One region of the Shewanella sp. SM69 genome, then DNA from elsewhere that is predicted to be linked to it. Evidence: riboswitches for the same ligand, from Rfam matches in the RefSeq annotation. Region 1 holds a riboswitch; the other holds the start of a gene.
What was found. Region 1 has a riboswitch for lysine ahead of lysC (lysine-sensitive aspartokinase 3). Riboswitches for the same ligand answer to the same signal wherever they lie in the genome.
Positions count from the first base shown of each region.

Region 2: it holds a riboswitch for lysine, as region 1 does, so the genes downstream of both, L5M37_RS12040 (Na+/H+ antiporter NhaC family protein) here and lysC (lysine-sensitive aspartokinase 3) in region 1, are expected to answer to the same signal.

Region 1 covers NZ_JAKKRV010000010.1:194,218-197,552, reverse strand. The annotation lists gene L5M37_RS14920 (succinylglutamate desuccinylase/aspartoacylase family protein) at 1-248, opposite strand, end outside; gene lysC (lysine-sensitive aspartokinase 3) at 250-1,605, opposite strand; lysine riboswitch at 1,756-1,930, opposite strand; gene L5M37_RS14910 (DUF3293 domain-containing protein) at 2,031-2,465, opposite strand; gene arcA (two-component system response regulator ArcA) at 3,054-3,335, shown strand, end outside.
Region 2 covers NZ_JAKKRV010000007.1:236,729-240,063, reverse strand. The annotation lists gene L5M37_RS12050 (electron transfer flavoprotein subunit beta/FixA family protein) at 1-171, shown strand, start outside; gene L5M37_RS12045 (electron transfer flavoprotein subunit alpha/FixB family protein) at 172-1,098, shown strand; lysine riboswitch at 1,194-1,390, shown strand; gene L5M37_RS12040 (Na+/H+ antiporter NhaC family protein) at 1,470-3,038, shown strand; gene L5M37_RS12035 (M3 family metallopeptidase) at 3,182-3,335, opposite strand, start outside.

The sequences.
Region 1 (3,335 bases):
TTGATCCCGAGTGGATTGGCCAATGGCACTAAGGTGATTTCGCCGCGGATGTCACAGTGTTCAAGCTGCTTCATCAACTGATAAATCACCGCATTACCTTGTACTTCAGCACCGTGGACATTGGCCTGAATATACACTTTGGGGCCAATCGCCTTATCGTCACTCGGTTTGAAATGGTAGATAGGCAAAGTAAGTGCTTGCCCTGCGGCAAGCTCCCCGATTTGCAGAGACGATGTTGTCGGCAACATACTAAACGCCTTCGAACAGATTTTGATGCAGCGATTTAACCACTTGCGCCGCTTCCGCTTCTGCCACTAACACACACAGATTATGTGGGCTGGCACCTTGGCAAATCATCCGCACATTGTGTGGTTCTAACACTTCAAATACACGGCGACAAATACCCGGCGTCGTCGCGATGCGATTACCGATAATAGCCACTAAGGCCAATCCATCTTCAACTCGCACACGACAATGCTGTGATAATTCTTGCAGCAATGCCTCACTCAACAGACCTTGACCACTCGAATCTGAACCAGTTTTATCGAGGGTTAGAGACACATTCACTTCTGATGTGGTAATCAAATCCACACTGATCTTATGTCGCGCTAATGTCGCAAAGGTTTCCGCTAAAAAGCCCTGCGCATGCAACATTTGCAAGCTGTGAAGATTTAATAGGGTTTGATCGCGGCGCAAAGCCACAGCGCGGAATACGGGCGCATCTTCCACTTGATGACGGATCCAAGTCCCGCCTTTTTCAGGCTCTTTACTTGAACCTACAAACACTTGAATTTGCTGACGAACGGCAGGAAGAATAGTCGCTGGATGCAATACCTTGGCACCAAAGGTCGCCATCTCGGCAGCCTCATTGAAACTGATCTCTGCAATCGGAAAGGCATTGGGCGCCAAACGAGGATCCGTTGTATAAATCCCCGCAACATCAGTCCAAATTTCGACCGCTGAGGCGCGTAGCGCTTCGGCTAACAACGCAGCAGAATAATCACTACCGCCGCGACCTAACGTGGTCGTTTGTCCCGCTTCATCGGCACCGATAAAGCCTTGCGTGACAATCACTTGTTCCGCTAACAGTGGCTGTAGATAATCACGAGCTAGAGTCGCAATCTGCTCGACCTGAGGTTCGGCGCGGCCAAAGTGGCTGTCAGTACGTAACACTCGGCGCACATCGAAGGCACTTGAGTTAACACCTTTCTCGCGGATCACCGCCGAAAACAACGCCGAAGAACATTGCTCACCGAGGGACAACAACTCATCCATAGTCGCTTTGCTGCGTTGTGATGCGAGCGCTTCACTCAATACTGACATACGACTCAATAATTTATCTAATGCGGCGGCCACATCGTTAGGACGACCGAGCTTATCTAAAATCGCATATTGAATTTGGGCAATTTGTTTTAATCGCTGTAATCGTCCATCGTCGTTGATCGATTCTTGGGTCAATTCCACTAGTAGATTCGTCACGCCGCTCGAAGCGCTGACCACGACTAAACGACAATGAGGATTAGCTAACACTATGTCGGCACAGCGATTCATAGCGTTATAGTCGGCGACTGAGGTGCCACCAAATTTTGCGACAACGAGGGACATTAGCGCACCTCCGTAAAACACGTAGGGCAACAAATAAATGCAGATTGAATAAGATATTGATTAACTAACATGATCACACTCCGAACTGACTTCGTTCGAAGAGCCTGGTGCTCAATGATAACGCACCCCAAAAGAAGGGAAACAGCAATCGTCACCAGAAGCTCTCCACCAATTACAGGTGACAATCGTCAGGATTCAGCCTGAGCGACCGACATAAACATGCAGCAACCATATCCATGCCTCGGCGTTAATCTCCCTCATCAGTCATCGCTGGAGTTTGTGCTCCTCTGACCGACTACCTAGTTAACGCTCCTCTTCTGTTCCTTTCCTAGGAAAGGGACAAAAAAAGTAGCAATAAACCCCTAATGAAGTCAATGCTAATTTCATAACAAATGAACAATTTAAATAAAATCTTTTGAAAACAACTAAGTGTTCAAATCGGGTAGCTCGTATACCAGCTGCACATAATCTCTAAATTTGCCTAAACACACTTCATCATGTCCATCCAAGGTGCAAGGCACTAAACTCACATCCCCTTGTTCGACAACATAAATCGCATATTGATTAAATTTCTTACCCAATTGCAATGCCATCGTTCTATCGATAAACACGGCCCAACTTTTTTCCATGTGGGATAAATCCGGTGCAGCGCCCACTAAAGCACGATAAGGGCTACCGAGTAATTCAATTTCACGGAGAAGTTGGCGATCGAGTAAACGGTTTTGGCTAGGAGAGAGAAGCTTTGAAGCGGGATTATGAGCGGTAATAACAGCAAAGGAAAAATCACAGGATAATGCTTGAGTCAGCAAAAACAACGGCGCTTGGTAACATTGCCACAAATTTTGAGTCGTATTGTCCATTGGTAGTCTAGTCGAAAAATGAACCCAAGCTAGTGTAGCAGAGTGATTGTAAAATCCAAAGAGGCGTGAACTGGCTCACAGGAATAAGAAATACATTAGTTATACTAATCAATAGCTAAAGTAAATATCATGGTAAAAACCCCTGCTCACCTAAAATTTGTTAACATTTCATTTGTTAACAAATGACTAAAACGAGTACAATGTACGTACTGGTGAGTTGAAACAGATTGAGCAAGATGCTTATCGTTCAATACAGTTTGTTACATATATCGCTTAAAGTAACGTGAACTGACCGGGCATCTGTTTAAAATCTGTTCTACATTTGATTTGTCTTTTAAACATTTAAAAAAAACAATAGTTAAGGAACTTATTCTAACTATTGCTTATCGAAGTTGGTACTGATTACGTTTTCTCGTATTACACTTAAACGTGCACTTAATCTACATCCAGATATAGATGTCACCGTAAAGATTTTCCTTTTGAGCACAAAGCAGTTCAAGGAAGTATCAACGCTTTTATGAATATAAGAGCCCGAAGTAAGTTGCTCTTATTGGTTAGTATAAACTGATTAAAATTTAGGTAAATAATATGCAAAATCCGCACATTCTGATCGTTGAAGATGAAGCCGTTACCCGTAACACGCTGAGAAGTATTTTCGAGGCAGAAGGGTATGTGGTAACTGAGGCCAATGATGGCGCAGAAATGCATAAGGCTATGCAGGAAAACAAAATTAACTTGGTCGTTATGGACATTAACTTGCCAGGTAAGAATGGTCTATTGTTGGCACGTGAACTACGTGAAATCAACAACATCGGTCTTATCTTCCTGACAGGTCGTGACAACGAAGTCGACAAAATTCTTGGACTTGAA
Region 2 (3,335 bases), on a different contig from region 1:
GCCAAGCGTAAGCCATTAGAAGTATTTACTGTGGCAGACTTAGGTGTGACGTTAAAGAGTCACCAAACGATTGTGAAGGTCACTCCGCCAGCTGAACGTAAAGCGGGCATCATGGTAGCGTCGGTAGCTGAGCTAGTTGAAAAGTTAAAAAATGAAGCGAAGGTGATCTAAATGGCCATTTTAGTATTAGCTGAACATGATAATGCTGCATTGAAACTCGATACGGCAAAAATTGTTACCGCCGCCCGTGCCATAGGCGATGAAGTACATGTCTTGGTTGCGGGTCACCAATGTGGCGCGGTTGTCCAAGCGGCGCAGGCACTACAAGGCGTTAGCCAAGTACTCGTTGCCGATGCCAGCGTGTATGAAGCGCATTTAGCGGAAAATTTTGCCAAATTGCTGGCGGACTTAGCGCCAAACTATGGTCACATTCTGGCCTCGGCTTCAAGTTTAGGTAAGGACACGCTTCCGCGCGTGGCGGCATTATTAGATGTCGCGCAAATCTCAGAAGTCATTACTGTTGTCAATGCCGATACCTTTGTGCGCCCTGTGTATGCGGGTAACGCCTTAGCGACAGTGCAAAGCCATGATTCCATTAAAGTGATGACAGTGCGCGCCAGTGCGTTTGACGCTGCGCCAGAAGGTAACAGTGCGGCTGTGACGACACTCGATAAAGTGTTTGAAGCGAGAACTCAGTTTGTTTCTCAATCGCTGACAGTTTCTGCCCGTCCAGAGTTAGGCAATGCTGGCATTATCGTATCTGGCGGCCGAGGCATGGGCAGTGGTGAAAACTTCGGCATGTTAGAACAACTTGCTGACAAGCTCGGTGCAGCAGTTGGCGCATCACGCGCCGCAGTTGACGCAGGTTTTGTGCCTAACGATTTACAAGTGGGTCAAACCGGTAAAATCGTTGCGCCAAACTTGTATATTGCCGTCGGTATTTCTGGCGCGATTCAGCATTTAGCCGGCATGAAAGACGCTAAAGTCATCGTTGCAATCAACAAAGATCCTGAAGCGCCGATTTTTCAAGTTGCCGATTATGGACTCGTTGCAGATCTGTTTGAGGCGGTTCCTGAGCTGATTACAAGTCTCAGTTGATTTTATCTGTGATCTAGGTCACATTAAGTGGCTTTGCGGTAGCATCTGCTAAGCCGCTTATGTTTTTATGTGCCTCACGCCCGTGCAAGGGCGTTCTTAGAAGTAGAGGCGCGCCAAATATTAGTAGTGATCAGTAGGGTGATTCCGTTGATCGATTGCGAAAGGATTTGGTGCCGAAGTGGTTCGATTTATCACGATCGACTGCTGGGGTTGTACCTAATAGGTGCAGCACTGCCATAGTATTTTCCGATATGGATATTGGGAATAGTTACTATGGAGCGCTACTGATAGGACAGGTGACCTTGGGTATCTATTGCCTTTTCCCACCAGTTCAGTCGCCCTCCATTCGTATTTAACGAAGATAATAATCAATGACTGTTATGAATTATGCCGATTCGGCACTTTCCTTGTTGCCGCCTGCGGTGGCTATCGTATTGGCGATCTTGACTCGCCGTGTACTGCTTTCTTTGGGGTTAGGTATTTTAATTGGTGCTTTATTGCTCAATCAATTTTCACCTTTAGCAACGGGTGAGTTTGTATTTAATGGCGTTAAAGGGCTTTTTTGGACTGATAAAGGTCTAAATTCGTGGAACTTATATATTCTCGGTTTCTTAATTGTACTGGGAATGATTACAGCGTTAATTACCGTAAGTGGCAGCGCGCGGGCTTTTGCCGATTGGGCTCGTTTACATATACGTAATAAACGTGACGCTAAACTATTGACCATGTTTTTAGGTTGCGTAGTTTTTATTGATGATTATTTCAATAGTTTAGTTGTTGGTTCGGTCGCTCGACCTGTTACCGATCGTTATTATGTTTCCCGCGCTAAGTTAGCTTATTTATTAGATTCTACTGCGGCGCCTGTGTGCGTTATTTCTCCAGTTTCGAGCTGGGGCGCTTATATTATCGCACTCATTGGCGGGATATTAACTGCCCATGGTTTTGCTGATACGGGTCATTTGAGTATTTTTATTCAAATGATCCCAATGAACTTTTACGCAATCTTCTCCTTATTATTATTACTTTTTGTTGTTTTTATGGGATTAGATGTTGGGCCAATGCGTGAGCATGAGCTCAATGCCCAACGTGGTAATTTATACGATGAGTCTAAGGGATTACCGCCTGGGGCGAACGCGGATTTACCTGAAGCCGAAACTGGTAAGATTTTAGGTCTGTTCCTGCCGATTACCGTGTTGGTATTTGCAACCCTCTATTTTATGATTAACAGTGGCGCTCAAGTACTCGCGGCGGAAGGGATTGAATTTAATATTATTTCTGCTTTTGAGAAAACCGATGTCAGTTCATCACTTTTCTTTGGTGCATTAATTGGTCTAGCGGTTTCGCTGATATTGAATTTAGTGCAAGGCGTTGAGAAATTGATGATAGTCAAAGGTATAGTGCAGGGCGCTCGCTCTATGCTGCCGGCGATTTACATCCTGTTATTTGCTTGGACAATCGCAGGTGTGATTGGTCAACTCGAAACCGGTAAGTTTATGGCGAGTTTAGCAACAGGAAATATTCCGTTCGCGTTTTTACCCGCCTTAATGTTTGTGCTAGCAGGTATTACCGCGTTCTCAACTGGTACTAGCTGGGGTACGTTCGGGATCATGTTGCCGATTGCTGCTGATATGGCGATGGGAAGCCACACTGGCATGATGTTGCCTATGCTTGCCTCTGTGCTGGCGGGGGCTGTATTTGGCGATCACTGCTCGCCAATTTCCGACACGACTATCTTGTCGTCTACGGGCGCCAGTTGCCACCACATCGACCATGTGGTGACTCAGCTACCTTATGCACTCATTGCGGCGTTTATTAGCTTAGTGGGTTATGTGGCACTTGGATTTACCGAGTCTGTTGTCGCGGGTTTAGTGGCTTGTAGTGTGGCATTTGTGATCAGTATTATCGTACTTAAAATCAAATCGAAAGGCGCAATTAGCTAGACGTTAATTGAAACCTTTCACTGCAAACGTTCACGACAAATAAGTCAAAATAAATCAGCCAGCATTATGCTGGCTGATTTTTTGGTTAAGGCTGAGTTTGTCTTTATCTCTAGCCTATCGCATTAAGGCTATCAACTCTTAGCTTAGCGTGCTTGATCTAGACCGCGGCGTTTAAGTAAGCCTTCTGTGGTTGGTTCTTGTCCGCGGAAGTTTTTGTAGGCGTCCATTGGCGCTATGCTATTACCCACTTCACGGATCGTTTTGCGGTACTTCATGCCGATTTCACGATTGAGCCCA